Regions from separate parts of the Cyanobacterium sp. DS4 genome, predicted to be linked through region 2. Evidence: predicted binding sites of a transcription regulator. Region 2 holds the regulator's gene; the other holds the start of a gene.
The links. The regulator NtcA, encoded in region 2, controls nitrogen genes in cyanobacteria. The targets are predictions, from matches to a motif close to TTTGTANCNNNNGNTACAAA.
Positions count from the first base shown of each region.

Region 1: a site for NtcA is predicted at 6,175-6,194, ahead of Dongsha4_RS01400 (ferredoxin--nitrite reductase). Genes of this name have one in related genera too.

Region 1 covers NZ_CP084098.1:295,654-304,021, forward strand. Annotated here, with positions in the region: gene hemC (hydroxymethylbilane synthase) at 1-600, shown strand, start outside; gene Dongsha4_RS01380 (ABC transporter permease) at 807-1,646, shown strand; gene Dongsha4_RS01385 (RNA-guided endonuclease TnpB family protein) at 1,766-2,938, opposite strand; gene Dongsha4_RS01390 (photosystem II protein, Psb35-related) at 3,345-3,569, shown strand; gene Dongsha4_RS01395 (hypothetical protein) at 3,698-4,177, opposite strand; gene Dongsha4_RS01400 (ferredoxin--nitrite reductase) at 4,522-6,081, opposite strand; gene thrS (threonine--tRNA ligase) at 6,450-8,252, shown strand.
Region 2 covers NZ_CP084098.1:3,024,741-3,033,108, forward strand. Annotated here, with positions in the region: gene Dongsha4_RS12980 (FAD-dependent oxidoreductase) at 1-89, opposite strand, end outside; gene Dongsha4_RS12985 (PAS domain S-box protein) at 281-3,709, shown strand; gene Dongsha4_RS12990 (PleD family two-component system response regulator) at 3,699-4,724, shown strand; gene Dongsha4_RS12995 (DUF3084 domain-containing protein) at 4,838-6,286, opposite strand; gene ntcA (global nitrogen regulator NtcA) at 6,367-7,044, opposite strand; gene fabI (enoyl-ACP reductase FabI) at 7,198-7,980, shown strand; gene Dongsha4_RS13010 (pyridoxal phosphate-dependent aminotransferase) at 8,092-8,368, opposite strand, start outside.

The sequences.
Region 1 (8,368 bases), 1.5 Mb from region 2:
AAACAATTAGAAACTTTACCAGAAGGCTCTGTAATTGGGACTTCTTCCCTCAGACGTTTAGCACAATTGCGTCATCACTTCCCCCATTTAACCTTTAAGGATGTTAGGGGTAATGTTAACACTCGTTTAGCAAAATTAGACGCAGGAGAATATGATGCTATCATCCTAGCAGTGGCAGGACTAGAAAGATTAGGAATGGGCGATCGCATCCATCAAGTAATACCAGCAGAAATATCCCTTCATGCAGTAGGACAAGGGGCTTTAGGTATCGAATGCCGTACTGGAGATGAAAAAGTATTACAAATAATTAAATCCATTGAAGACCCTGATACCCGTGATTGTACCCTAGCCGAGCGCTCTTTTTTAAGAGTATTAGAGGGTGGTTGTCAAATTCCTATCGGTGTTAATAGTTCTTTAGAAGGAGACAATTTAACTTTAATTGGTATGGTTGCCAGTTTAGACGGAAAAAAATTACTAAAAGATAGTGTAACAGGCGATCGCACCCAAGCAGAAAAGCTAGGAGCAGATTTGGCAGATAAACTGAAGCAACAGGGTGCAGGAGAAATCTTAGCCGAAATTTTAGCGGAAATTGAAAGATAATTATATTAATTAGGAATTAGTAATTAAGACAAGGCAATAGGGAAACCCCTCTATGTCTCCCCTAAAAAGAAACCCCTCTTTATCCCCCATCTCTAGGGGGGAGGGCAAAAGTGTTTAATTAACCCCCTCCTTATACCCCAATACCCCAACACTTTCATTACCTCATCTTCCTTTGCCCCGAACTCATCCTCCCCTTTCTCAAATAAATGCTCAAACTATTTTGGAGTAAACTGATAAGAGATAAAACAGCTATCTTCGCTTTAATCATTTTAAGTTTTATCATCATTGCGATTATTTTTTTTCCTCTGTTTTATACTACTCCTATCGATATGATTGATTTTAGTCAGTCATCTTTACCCCCTAATTGGCAACACCCATTTGGAACAAATGATCTAGGTCAAGATCAATTAGCGAGAATTTTATTTGGTGGCAGAGTATCCCTAACAGTGGGTATTACTTCCATGATAGTCGCTATTAGCGTCGGAACAATGGTAGGTGCGATCGCAGGTTATTATGGCGGAGTTATAGATAATATCTTGATGCGTATTACAGATATTTGTCTTTCCCTTCCGCAATTACCTATTTTATTATTAGTGATTTATCTTTTTCGAGATCCAGTAAAATCCTTATTAGGAGCAGAATTAGGGATTTTTACCCTAGTAGTTTTAATTATTGGCTTATTAAATTGGATGTCCGTAGCAAGATTAGTCAGAAGTTCATTCTTGCAAATTAAAGAAAGAGAATTTATCAGTGCCGCCCGTAGCTTAGGTGCAAATTCTTGGCGCATTATGTGGCAACATATTCTCCCCAACGTTATTAATATAATTATTGTTGCCGCTACCCTTGCCGTTGGAAACGGGATTATAGTTGAATCAACTCTGAGTTTTTTAGGTCTAGGATTTCCCCCAGATATTCCCACTTGGGGAAGAATGTTATATGAAGCTCAAGAATATTTGCCCACATCTCCTCACATGGCAATTTTCCCCGGCTTGGCAATTTTTCTCACCGTTTTGAGCATTAATTATCTGGGAGATAAGTTTAATTAACCTCCGTTTGGCACAATAATATCGGATTTAGACAAGTTGCAGGTAAGTGCTTTTCTTTTTCTAACATGGTAATGAGTCAGGTGAACTACTCACATTCGCTACGCTGAAATGTGAGCTTCTTACCCAACAGAATGCGTTATAGTAGATTTCTTGCGTCCTCTGCTATCTCGTCTTACATCTGGGCAGTAAGCTGAAACTCCAGTTCCTGAAGCCAAAATTCGCAGTCCTTCATCTCTGATATTTTTTGATGCGTTTATATCTCTATCGTGTTTTTCTTTACATCTAGGACACTCCCATTGTCTAATATCTAACGGTAAGCTATCAACTACATTCAAACAATGATTACAAGTTTTAGAACTAGGAAAAAATCTATCTATCTCAATATAAATCTTACCTTCTTGTTCACACTTGTATTTGAGCATTGTCTGAAATTGCCCCCAACCTACTTGTTGTATTGACTTAGCTAGACAATGATTTTTTACCATCCCTTTGATGTTTAGATTTTCGCATACCACAACTTGATTCTCGTTTACTATCCTGCGTGATAGTTTATGCTGAAAATCTTCCCGACACCGAGATATTTTATTATGAACTTTTGCTACCTTGATTCTGGCTTTATTTCGGTTATTTGAACCTTTCCGTTTACGAGATAAATCTTTCTGTTTATTCTTTAGATTACGTTCATGTTTTTCTAACCATCTAGGGTTATCAAACTTAGAACCATCACTGGTTACACAAAAATGTTTTATTCCCATATCCAAGCCGATTGCTTTACCTTCTGTATTTGGTAATGGTTGTTCCTTTCCATTTTCAAATAAAATAGACGCATAATACTGCTCTGCTTTATTTTTAGAGATAGTTACAGTCTTGATCTCACCGTCAATAGGGCGATGAACTTTAGCATAAATCTCTCCCAACTTAGGAAAAGTAATTATGTCCCCTTTGATTTTGACATTTTGAGGATAGCTAAGAGCTTGTTTCCCATGCTTAGACTTGAATCTAGGAAAGGAGCTTCGTTTCTCAAAGAAGTTGATAAAAGAACGACTTAGATTGAGACATACCACCTGTAAACATTGGGAATAAGTCTCTGTTAGCCATTCATATTCTTTCTTGAGAGAAGGTAATTGTTTTTGTAAATCATAACGGGATAATCCTTTACCTGTTTGCTTGTATGTTTCGTTAGTCAAGGCTAAAAACCTATTCCAAAGCCATCTGCACGAGCCAAAAGCTGATTCTAACGACTCTTTCTGCTGATTTGTTGGATACAAGCGAACTTTGACTATTTTTAGCATATCAAGAAACTTTTTTATGATAAATTAATTCTAACATAGATTTTTGGTATTGTGTGGAATCAATCCTACGGATATTTTTTTTTGTTGGGCAAAATTCATCCTCTAATCCGCTTTGCTGAAATTAGGGACTTCTTTTGCCATTTACGTTAAAAAATTGAAAGTAAAAAAATCAATAAATATAAGTTTTTTGTAAATTCTTATAACTTTTGCCTGTTCCCTGTTGCTCATCTCCCTGACACCACCAAGAATTTTATGTGGAACTCAGGTTCATTATGAAATCGTATATTCGTACAAACCGAACTTGTCAAGACTTATTAACCATAAAAATCCATTTTGTAAAGCTATTGCAATAAAACTTTACATAAGTTAATATAAAAGTGTAGTCAAGCAAAGGAGCTTGAACATTATGGCAATTTTAATCACTTTATTTGTAATTGGTTGGTTAGCAGTATCTATTATTGGTACTCAGGCTTATTTCCGAGGAGAACAAACTAAAGCTATTCATGAACGTAACTGGAACTCTGAATCTTTTGATCAGTTAGCACAATCCATTACAGGTCAAGAAACAAATTATTTAGTGAGAGTACCCGCGTACTATTTTGATCCTCGTGTAACTAGACGCAATAGCTAAGATATATCTCACAATAGTTAGAAAAAATTAAAGCTATTTCCCATCGACTAAACTTTATTATTAGAAAAACGGAGGTTGAATTAAATCAGCCTCTCTTTCCTTTTCTATGATTTGATTGTTGAATTTCTTCACTTATGCTCTACAACAAAACCTTTTAGCTTCTGAAAACAATGAGAAAAATCCTCCACAGGATTAAAATCATTAACTGTTAAGTTTGCCTCAATATAGTTAGTCTCTTTTGTATCATAATCCCACTGCTTTGACATATTTTCTGGCGAGAATAAATCAGAAATAAAACTACCTGCAATATCTAAATATTTATTTAATTCTTCCTCAGTAAAATCAGGTTTAATCAACCTCACAAACTCATAATTAAAACTGTGTTGAATTTTACCTTTTTTTTGCCACACATTCAGAATTTGCTCTACGGAAACAGCTTTTAATCTACCCTGATAAATAGCTTCAGTAACGGCTAAGGGTAGCCAATTATGAGGATAAATCTTTGTCCATTTAGCAATTAATTCTCTAAACTGATAGCTATTAAGATCGAAGCTATAGTATTTCATTAAAATGATAGTCTGCTGAATCTGATTTAAACTGTCATTCACTTTGTTTCTGTAGAAATTGACCCAAAAATAATTGTAAATCAATTATCACAAAAATCAACTTTTAATTTCCCATAAATATAGCAACCACCAGATTAGTTAAGACATTTTTAAATCTCTAATTGTCATTTTGAACAAACGGGAAGAATCTCTGAGCGTCTTAAACAACTTGGCGACTGCTATACCTGTGAAAATGAATGATAAGGTAAAAAGAACAAAGGGCAAAAGGTAAATAGTTGATAATTAATAACTTCTAACTTGTCTCTCCCAACACCGTAAGGGTTAAATATGTTCAACCCCTACTACCTGCAACCTTAAACCTGACTATATCTTATGGCGAACAGGGGTTATTTAACAGTTGCCCCAAACTCGTTAATTAAAATTTCCTTCAAAACGGATTTTAAATCATCACAGGGAATACTTTTTTGTTGGAGATTGCCTAAATGAGCATCCTTGCCCACTTTTCCCCCCATAAATAAGTTAACACCCTCTACCACCTGCCCATCTTTTTTCGCTTTAGTACCCATTAAGCCAATATCCCCTGCTTGAGCCTGTCCACAAGAGTTAGGACAACCTGTCCAATGAATTCTGACTTTAGAAGGAATATTTAGTTCATTATCCAATTCTGTGGCTAATTTTACCGCTCTTTGCTTAGTTTCTACCAAGGCAAAATTACAATAACGAGCTCCTGTACAGGAAATTACAGAACGGCTTAAAGGTGAAGGATTAACTCGATAGCGTTCTAAAATTGGTTCAGCAAGAAATGCCTCTACCCTGTCATTCGGTATAAAAGGAATAATAAAATTTTGTTCCACTGTTGCCCGAATTTCTCCGTTACCGTAAACATCCGCTAAACGAGCAATTTCAAATAAGCCTTCTGCATCTAAATGCCCAACGGGGATATGAATACCGATATAACTATAACCCTCTTGCCTTTGAGGATTAACCCCTAAATGATCTCTTTTTTCTAAAGTAATTTCATCTTTCGGAGCGGCAAATTGTAAGGATTGCCCCAATTTTTTCTCCACTTCAATGCGAAAACGGTTTATACCCCATTTATCAATTAACCACATTAAACGGGCTTTTGCTCTATTTTCCCTCAAACCTTCTTCCAATGCACATTCACTATAAACACTAAGAATAGCCGCACATAATTCCAATACTTCTTCATTCGGTCTTACCCACACATCCATCGGAATAGACTCTGCACACCTTTGAGCGGATAAGTAACCCCCTACCACAACATTAAAACCTAATTCACCATCTTTATAGGCGGGTAAAAATGCTATATCATTTAACTCGGCGTGAATAGAATTATCTTTGCTACCTTCGATCGCAATGTTTAATTTACGAGGGAGACTGCTAAATTCATAACTACCCTGTCCATAATTAGTAATCAAATCTTGTAATTTTTGATTTAATTCTCTAGTGTCTATTAACTCGTGAGGGTCAATTCCAGCAACAGGAGAACCCGTTAAATTACGCACATTATCCATTCCTGACTGAATCGATGTCATGCCTACCGCTTCTAATTTACGAAAAATATCTGGTATATCCTGTAAATGAACTCCCCTTAATTGAATATTTTGACGGGTGGTAATATCAGCTTTTCCATCCTCCCCATAACGTTCAATAATTTCAGCAAAAGTGCGTAATTGTTGGCTGTTGAGAATACCATTAGGAGTGCGTAACCTAAGCATAAATTTCCCCGGTGTTACTGGGCGAAAAAAAATCCCTAACCACTTCAAACGCACAATGAGGTCATCTTCGTCCATTGCCTCCCACCCCATTTGAGCAAACTTTTCTATTTCTTCCCTAACATCTAAACCGTGTTTTGCTTCTTTTACTTTTTCAATTTTATTTAGTTTCACTTTTTTTGTGGTGGTGGTATTTACAGCAACAACCATAATGTGTCCTCGATTAATATATTGAATACAAATAAATATTTAAAGATTTATATACTTAACTGCCCAATACATTATTAATTTGATTATTAACATTTTGTAACTTTGACTACTAAATAAAGGCTTATTTTCTTTTTACACATAATTTTAATTCGTTTTTTGCATCTATTGGGGCGATCGAAGTGAGGTATTGCCTTAAGTAAATCACTAACAAAAGCATACATTATGATTTTCTTGATATTTCATCGATTGTATAGCTTTTCACTGTTTTTGGAATTATCAGAATAATCTCACAACTCAAATAGGGTGAATTTTGGTTAAGATCAGTATTTATTGAGTATTTATTAATTAATAGTTATATTATAATTTCCATGTCTAATCAGGAAGCAATTAAGTTACCCCGCACCAGCGAATCAGAAGAATTAAAAAAAATCCGTCACACCACCTCCCACGTTATGGCTATGGCGGTACAAAAATTATATCCTAATGCTCAAGTTACCATCGGTCCTTGGACAGAAACAGGTTTTTATTATGATTTCGATTTACCTGAACCCTTAGCAGAAAAGGATCTCAAGGCAATCAAAAAAGAGATGACGAAAATTATTAACAAAAAATTGCCTGTTATCCGTGAGGTTGTCACGAGAGAGGAAGCGCAAAAGAGAATTAAAGATATTAATGAACCTTACAAATTAGAGATTTTAGATAGTATCAAAGAAGAACCTATCACCATCTATCATTTAGCGGATCAATGGTGGGATTTGTGTGCAGGTCCCCACGTTGAGACTACAGCAGATCTTAACCCAAAGGCGATCGAACTTGAAAGCGTAGCAGGGGCGTATTGGCGTGGAGATGCCAATAATAAGCAGTTACAGAGGGTTTATGGTACGGCATGGGAAACCCCTGAACAATTAGCCGAATACAAACGCCGTAAGGAAGAAGCCTTAAAACGGGATCATCGTAAGTTAGGTAAAGAGTTGGGATTGTTCATTTTTAGCGATCCTGTAGGTCCGGGATTACCATTGTGGACTCCTAAAGGGACTTTGATTCGATCGACTCTTGAGGACTTTTTGAAACAGGAACAAATCAAAAGAGGTTATTTACAGGTAGTTAGTCCCCATATTGGTAGGGTGGATTTATTTAAAATTTCTGGTCACTGGCAAAACTACAAAGAAGATATGTTCCCCATGATGGCGGATAACGTAGAAGAAGCGGAAAAAGAGGTTGGTTTTGTCTTAAAGCCCATGAATTGTCCTTTCCATATCCAAATTTATAAAAGTGAGTTGCGATCGTACCGTGATTTACCCATGCGTTTAGCGGAATTTGGTACGGTATATCGTTATGAACAATCAGGGGAATTAGGCGGTTTAACCAGAGTTCGAGGCTTTACCGTTGACGATTCCCATTTATTCGTTACTCCCGATCAACTTGAAAGCGAATTTTTCAGCGTAGTTGATTTAATTCTATCAGTCTTTAAGAGTTTACAATTAAAGAACTTTAAAGCCCGTCTGAGCTTCCGAGATCCCAATTCTGACAAATATATCGGCGGTGATGAGGTGTGGGAAAAAGCCCAAAATGCCATCCGTAATGCCGTTAAACAGTTAGATATGGAATATTTTGAAGCGGAAGGGGAAGCGGCTTTTTATGGACCTAAACTCGATTTTATCTTCCAAGATGCCTTAGAAAGAGAGTGGCAATTAGGTACGGTACAGGTTGATTATAATTTACCAGAGCGTTTCGATTTAGAATATACCGCCCCCGATGGTAGCCGTCAACGTCCCATCATGATTCACCGTGCGCCCTTCGGGTCTTTAGAACGTCTGATCGGTATTTTAATCGAAGAATATGCGGGGGATTTCCCTCTCTGGTTAGCACCTATTCAAGTGCGTTTAATGCCTGTTAGCGATGATTTTTCTGGGTATGCTCAAGAGGTATGTCAAAAAATGTTAAGTCTCGGTATCCGTGCTGAGGTAGATAACAGTGGTGAAAGACTGGGTAAGATGATTCGCAATGGGGAAAAACAAAAAATCCCTGTCATGGCGGTTGTGGGAGCTAATGAAGTGGAAAATAATACCCTTAGTATCCGTACCCGTGCCTCTGGGGACTTAGGTGCGATCGCAGTTTCTGAGGTCATAGAAAAAGTTAAAGGTGCGATCGAATCTCACGGTAATTTCTAGTTAATCTCAATTATTTGTATAAGGGCAGGTGTCGGGTATCAGGTGTTATATTTTCTGAACATTTTTTAGAGAATCAAAGAATTTAAAATAAAAATAAATTTATTTACTTTAATATT
Region 2 (8,368 bases):
AAAACTCGCAGATTTTTTTTAGCTAGTTCATAACTTAAAACTGAGCCAGTTAAACCTCCACCAATGATGATTACATCATAATTATTCATAGAAAATAATAGTAAAAATATCTTTAAACTTTCTGCATATATTATATATAACCTCTGGTCAGAATGAAATTTTTTGCTTAAAATTAAGATGCTAAACGGTTAACACTTTGATTAATCCTTAAAATTTTCATTGATTGAGAAAAAAAGTGTCATAATTTGAGCAAATCCTGAAAATCACTATTAATCCTGTGATGAGTTCCGAAAAAATTAATTTACTTCTGATTGAACCACGAACAGATAATTATAGTTTAATTCGCAAATTACTCACACAAATAAAATATGTAGATTACAGTTTAAAATGGTTTAAAAATATTCAAGAAGCTACGGTGACCGCATCTCAATTTTATGACTATGATGCTTATATAATCAACTCATCGACAAAGAATATCAAACAATGGTGTAAGCTACTTTTTCCCTCTCCAGTAATTTTACTCACCGAAGACATCGCAACAGGTAGAAATTTTTTACATCAAGGTATTAGCGATTATTTAGTAATTAATCAATTAAATTCAGTTTTACTAGAACATTCTCTCCGTTTATCTCTTGAAAATAGCCGTTATCAAAAACAATTAAAACAAAATACCATAAACTATCAAACTACTATTGCTCAAGAAAGAGAAAAACTAAAACAGATTATAATTTTTCACGAAGATACAACCCTACGCAAACAAACTCAATTAGAATTAGAAAGCCAAAAAAAGAAATATAAAACAATACTCAAAACCGCCATGAATGGTATCTGGATTGTTGATGTTGCCACAAATCCTCCTCGTCTAGTGGAAGTCAATGATGCTTACTGTTATATGAGTGGTTATACCAAGTCAGAATTACTGTCTATGTCAATTTTAGACATTGAATATGATCTTAATCCTAAAACCCTTCAAGAAAGGACGGAAATGATTATCAAATCCCAAAAACTTTGTTTTGAAACTAAACACCGACGTAAAGACGGCACAATCATGGATTTGTTAGTTAGCGTCAACTATATTAAAGAATTTAACTTAGTCGTTGGTTTTCAGCAAGACATAACAGAAAAAAATAAAGTCCAAAACCAACTTTTAGAAACAAATGCAAAGATGAGTGCCATTTTTGACGCACTGCCAGACTTATTCTTAACTATTTCTTCTCAAGGAATAATTATTGACTATAAATCTTCTTCTCGTTTCAGTAACTTATATCTATCGACTGAAGTATCTTTATCTAAATCGATTATAGATGTTTTCCCTGACTACTTCTGTCAAAAAATATTTGATGCCATAAGATATTGTCAACAAACAAAAGAAGTTGTTAAATTTGACTATTCCATACTTAGAGACGAAAAAATAAACTATGAAGAAGCAAGAGTAGTTGCTTTAAATAACCAAGAATTTCTAATAAATATTCGTAATATCACTCAAACTAAATTAGCTGAAATTGCACTTAAAGAAAGCGAAAATCGTTATGCAGAGTTAGCAGAATCTTTACCTATAGGTTTATATCGCAATAATACAGAGGGTCAATGTATTTATATTAATCAGAAAACCAGTGAACTTTTAGGCATTAGTTTTGAAGAATGTTTAGGAGAAGGGTGGGCAAAACGACTTCATCCAGAGGATGCCCAAAGAATTTATGAATCGTGGATGAAAGCCTTTAAAAGTAAATCTTATTGGCAAGAAGAATATCGTTTTTTACATCCTAACGGTAAAATGGTATGGGTGATGGCAAATTGTACTTTTACTTACAATGAAAAAGGAGAAAATACTGGCTCAATTGGAGGATTGACAGATATTACGCCCCTAAAAGAATTAGAGCAAAATTTACAAAAATCACAAAAATTCATCAAAACTATTATTAACACTATCCCCTTTCCTATTTTTTGGAAAGACAGAAATAGTATTTTTCTTGGCTGTAATCAACTACTAGCAGATATTCACGGTTTATCATCAACCAACGAAATAATCGGTAAAACCCCTTTTGACTTTGCTGTTACAGAGGAGGAAGCCCTAAAGTACATTGAAGATGATAGAGAAGTGATAGAATCCAATCAAGCAAAATTATTTATTGAAGAAACATTCACTTTAGATAATGGTGAACAACTTTGGATAGAAACTCATAAAGCCCCTTTGCCTGACGAAAAGGGAAATATTATTGGCTTAGTGGGAATGTTTAAAGATATAACAGAGCGTAAACAAACAGAAATTGAACTAAAAAAAGCAAAAATTAAAGCCGAAGAAGCCTCCCAAGCAAAAAGCCTTTTTTTGGCAAATATGAGCCATGAATTACGCACTCCCCTTAATGCAATTTTAGGCTTTACTCAACTAATGAGTCTTGATGATGATATTTCTCAAAGACACAAGCAATATATCGACACTATTAGTAAATCTGGGGAACATTTATTATCACTTATTAATGAAATTATCGATCTGTCAAAGATAGAATATGGGAAATTAAAAGTCAATAAATACTCTTTCAATTTTCTGGATTTTCTTAATAACCTCGATGAAATTTTTACCTTAAAAGCTCGAAACAAAAATATCGATTTTATTTTGTATAAACAATCTGGTTTGCCTGAATATATAAAAACAGATCAAGGAAAATTGAGATCTATTATTACTAATTTGATTAATAATGGGATTAAATTCACCCGTCAAGGTTCAATAACACTAACTGTTAAAGTAATTAATGACGATGATATTCAACAAGAAGACAATCAAAATGTTAACATTTATTTCTCTGTTGAGGATACTGGAACGGGTATTCCTGAAAATGAACTAGAAAAAATCTTTAAAATTTTTACTCAGGGAAATAGGGGGCAAAACTCAGGAGAAGGAAGTGGTTTAGGATTAGCTATTTGTGAAACATATACTAATTTATTGGGGGGACATATTAAAGTTAGTAGTAACCTCCATTATGGTAGTAAGTTTGAATTTAACATCATATGTCAAAAAGTAAAATTTACTGATTTAGTGAAGGGCAATAACATTGTTAAGATCTTTGATAATGACTTTTTTATCTCAAAATATAGAATATTACTACTAGAAAAAAATCCTGTAGATATTCAAATTATTCGTCATCTTTTTAGGGGAGAAAATTTTGAGCTTAGAGAAAGTGGAAATAGACAAGAAACTCTTAAAATTTATAAACAATGGCAACCAAGTCTAATTTTAATTTCTGTTTCGAGTTTAAATAGTAAGAATATAGAAACAGTAAAAATAATTAGAAGGTTAGAATTCAATTATTCATATCAGACTAAAATTGTCGCTTTAACAACTTTATCGTCAACTTATGAACTCTTAACGGCGGGTTTTGATGATTTTATCTTAAAACCCTTTGATTTCACTAATTTTTGGCGAAAAATAGAACTATGTTTGAATATAGAGCTTAAGTGGCAAAATAAAATTGTTGATCACGAAAATAATCAAAAGACGATTCGATTAAAACCTGAAGATTTAGTCTTTATGGGCTATTCTTGGCGCAAAAAACTTTTTTATAATTCCTTGAGTGCCAGAAGTAGTAAAATACTAAGAACCATTGAAGAAATTCCCGATAACTATCGACAAATAAGAGAGTCTCTAAAATTATTGACTGATCAACTCAATTTTGAAGAGTTAATGTATTTGAGTAACATAAATGAATACTGATGGTGAAATAAGTACAAATGATGGTGGAGATAATCATAATTCTAAAAAGGGTGATATTTTAATTGTTGATGATCAAATTGAAAATATCCAATTTCTTTCCACGATGTTGACGGATAATGGTTATGAGGTGAGACAAGTATTAAGTGGAAAACAAGCGTTAAAAGTAGTTGATTATGATCCTCCTGAATTAATTTTGTTAGATATAATGATGCCTGAAATAGATGGTTATGGGGTTTGTCGTCAACTAAAGAGTAATTCTCGTACTTGTCAAATCCCCATTATATTTCTTAGTGCTAAACAACAATTGTCAGAAAAAATTAAGGGTTTTAAAGTGGGGGGAGTTGATTATATAACTAAGCCTTTTGTTGTGGCTGAAGTAGTTTGTCGTGTGGAAACTCATTTAAAAATTTATCGTTATCAAAATCTTTTAAATCAGGAAATAGTTGCCCGAAAAAAAGTTGAACAACAGTTATTAATTGCAAATCAAAAACTGGAACAAATTGCGAATATTGATGGTTTAACGGGGGTTTATAATCGTCGTTATTTTAATGATTTATTATCAAAAGAATGGTATCGTTTATGTCGGGAAAAACAACCTTTATCAATGATTATGGTTGATATTGACTGTTTTAAGGAATATAATGACACCTATGGACATTTACAGGGTGATGAAGTTTTAAAGGCGATCGCATTTACCCTAAAGTCTAGTTTACAACGCTCCAGTGATTTTGTTGCCCGTTATGGGGGAGAAGAGTTTGTGATTCTCCTACCTAATACTGATTTACAGGGTTCAATTACGATATGTGAGAATATTTCTCTAAAAATAATGGAATTAGCTATACCCCATCGAGGTTCTAGTGCCAGTAATAGCATTACGATTAGTATGGGCGTTCATTGTCTTATTCCCTCTACAAAAATTAATCCCTCTACTTTAATTGATAAGTCGGATGATGCTCTTTATCAGGCAAAAAAAGAGGGTAGAAATTGTTTTCGATATTGTGTTGACTTAGGGTAATATTCAGATCATCGGAGTTCAGGGTTCAGAGTTGGAATTTATTAATTACGAATTGTTTATTACCCTTGCCCTTTGCCTTTTGCCCATTCCCTATTCCCCACCTAAATGATAAATCATAGTCTAAATACTTCCTTCCCATCCGCAATTACTACTAAATTAATTTGTAAGGGGCCAGAAGTATAGGTTTCGTTGGCGGCGACAGTTAAAATTTCGTCAATAGTTTGGTCTGAAGATTGTAATTCTTCGATAAAGTTCACTAAGGAAATTATTTTGCCATCACCGATAAAAATTTGTCCCAATATTCCCTCTCTACGGGCGCGGAATTGGCTAACAGAAATGAGAAAGTCTAGTTTTTCTTGCAATTCACCACTGTTTAAATCTTGTTCATCAATGGAAATAGATGCGATCGCTTCATTTTTTTGATAGATTATTTGATTAGGGGTAACATCTCCAAAAATACGGATTCTTTCTTCTCCTTGCACATAATTACCAGCCGATAAAATTCTCACCAGATACTGCCCTGGGTTGGCTAGTTGTTGTTTCATCTGTTCAACTTGCCCTCTAGTTATTTGCACAAACCTTTCTGTAGGAGGTTGATTACCATAACCGATAATCTGCATAACATTGCGATTGGCTTGACTTAAAATGGCATCCACTAATTCACTGATGTCTGTATCTTTTTTGATTTGTACCAAAGTAACGCTTAATACTTGTCCTTTAATAACAGCAATAGGTCTTTCTCTTAAATCTTGATAAGTTTGGTAATATTGCTCAAGAATTTCCACCTCTTGACGGTAAAATTCCAGTTGACTTTCTAAAGAAGCTAATTCCTGTTCCTTTGCGTCTAATATATCATCAGTTTGAGAAATGAGGCGATCGAGCTCTACTATTTGCTCATCTCGACTATTTATATCAGATTCTAACTGTTTTTGTCTCTTTTTTAACTGTTCAAGACTCCTTTGTTGCTGTTGTAAAATCACCTCTTGTTGTTCAATTTGCCCTTGTTTTTCCTGTAACTCTTGATCTCTTTGAGCGATGGATTCTTCTAATTTTAAACTTTGTTGTTGAATGTCCTCTTTTTCTATTAATAAATCTTCTTTTTCTTTAATAATTCTTCCTACTTCTTTTCTTAGTTTTTCTGTTCTATTTTGAATTTCTTTTACTTTTTTTTGAGTTGTGGATAACTCATTTTCCTTAATATTTAATTGACTTAAAACAGTATTTTGTCTATTCTTAGCTTCTAACAGAGCTTTTTCCGCCTCTTCTTTTTCCGTTTTAACTGTTTCTAATTGTTCTGTTATTTCTCGTCTTTTTTGGAGAATTTCGTCCAGTTGAAAAACTCCCTGACGTAAAGATGCACTTAAACTAAATAAAATAATTAAAGTAGAAGCAGAAATTAATGTTCCTGTACCGATAGTAATTAAAACTGCTGTTTGTTTTGGTCTTAATTGAAAAAGTCTTAATCTAGCCTTTCCAACCCTTGTGCCAATGCGATCGCCCAGTGCTGCGATTAGTCCCCCCAAAAGTAACATCGCTATGATTAAAATATAAGCGCTAGTCATTAGTTAATAATTTATGTAGTTAAAAATCAAAAAAATGATTATTTCTTGTTAGTAAAGGTGGGAGGAAACAGAGGAAAAACTTATGCAAATTGCTGACTAAGGGCAACAGGATTATGTACTGTGATTTTTTTCTTATTAATAGTAATTAAATTTTCTTGTCTTAATTCTCCTAATAAACGAGTCACCGTTACCCGTGTTGAACCAATAGCCTCTGCGATCGCTTGATGTGACAACTTTAAATCAATAGTAATACCGCTAGGGCTAGGAATACCAAAATCCCGACAAAGAATCAATAAAAAACTAACTAAACGAGAAGCCATATCACGATGGGCTAAAGTCTCAATCATCATTTCCGTTTGCAATATTCGAGACGACAAGCCTTGTAGCATCAACCTAGACAACTCAGGATTTTCTTTTAAAGAACGCTGAAAATGCTCAATAGGAGCAGAAAGTAATTCCACAGGAGTGAAAGCCACCGCATGGTAGAAGCGATCGGATTTTTGCCCAGTAATCAAAGACAAGACCCCAAAAACACTATTTTCTCGCAACAAAGCCACGGTAATCTCTTCCCCTGCCTCATAAACCCGTGACAACTTGACAGCACCTTTCATTAAAAAATATACTCTTTCCGCAGGATCACCCGGAAAAAAAATTGTTTTACCCCGTTCAAATTTTTCCACCACAGGGGTATAAATTCCCGCCCCAATTTGACGAAAAACTGAAGCTAAAGGTTGTTCAGACATAGACAATGATTGCATAGAGATAATTAACTTAAAAATAAAATAAAAAATGGCTCGATAAACGACCCTTTCTATAAGAAAATAAGAATAACGAGAAAACCGTCTATAACTTGATCAGTTTAGCGAATAATTGTCCTTAAATTACAGAAAATTAGATTCAAAATCAAGAATATGTTAGATTTGACAGGAAAAAACGCTTTAGTAACAGGTATTGCTAACAATAAATCCATTGCTTGGGGTATTGCTCAACAACTACATAAAGCCGGTGCAAATATTGGTGTTACCTATTTACCCGATGATAAAGGACGTTTCGAGAAAAAAGTTGGAGATTTAGTAGAACCTTTAAACCCCAGTGTTTTTCTTCCTTGCAATGTGCAAGATGATGCTCAAATAGATTCTACCTTCGATCAAATTAAAGACCAATGGGGTCATATAGACATTTTAATTCATTGCCTAGCCTTTGCGCAGAAAGAAGACCTCTCAGGAGAATTTAGTAGTACTTCTCGTAATGGTTTCCAAACAGCTTTAGATGTAAGTGCCTATTCTTTAACCCGTTTAGTGCAATCAGCAAAACCCTTATTTCGTGAAGGTAGTAGTATTTTAACCCTTAGCTATCTTGGAGGTGTGAAAGTTATCCCTAACTATAATGTCATGGGTGTAGCCAAATCCGCCTTAGAAATGAGTGTTCGTTATTTAGCCTCCGAATTAGGCCCTATGAATGTGCGAGTAAATGCCATTTCTGCTGGCCCCATTCGCACTCTTGCCTCTTCTGCAGTGGGTGGAATTCTTGATATGATTCACCACGTGGAAAAAGTTGCACCCCTCAGACGCACTGTTACTCAAACTGAAGTAGGAAACACCGCCGCTTTTTTATGTAGTGATCTATCTAGTGGTATTACAGGACAAATTATTTACGTCGATGCAGGTTATGAAATTATGGGCATGACAGAGTAAGTATTGAGTTAGGGTGTTAGAGAATTGGGGAATTGGGGGATTGGTGTTAGTGTTAATTAAACACTTTTGCCTCTTGCCCTTTGCCCTTTTAACTTGACTTTCACCCTTGTTTTAAACCTCGATAAGTTGTGATAAACCTTCCACCAATCTGTTAATACCTATAGATGCAGTATCATAATTTAACGCTCCATAGGCAACCCTTAAACAACACTTATTTTCTACACCAAAAGTTGTACCCGGAATTACTGCTACTCGATAGTTTTCAATGAGTTTTTTTGTTAGTTCAAAAGAATTTATCTCGCTCTTAATTTTTAAAAACAAATAAAATGCCCCATCAGATTTACTCACTTCACAAATATCGGTAATTTTTGCTAAAGAATCAAGCATT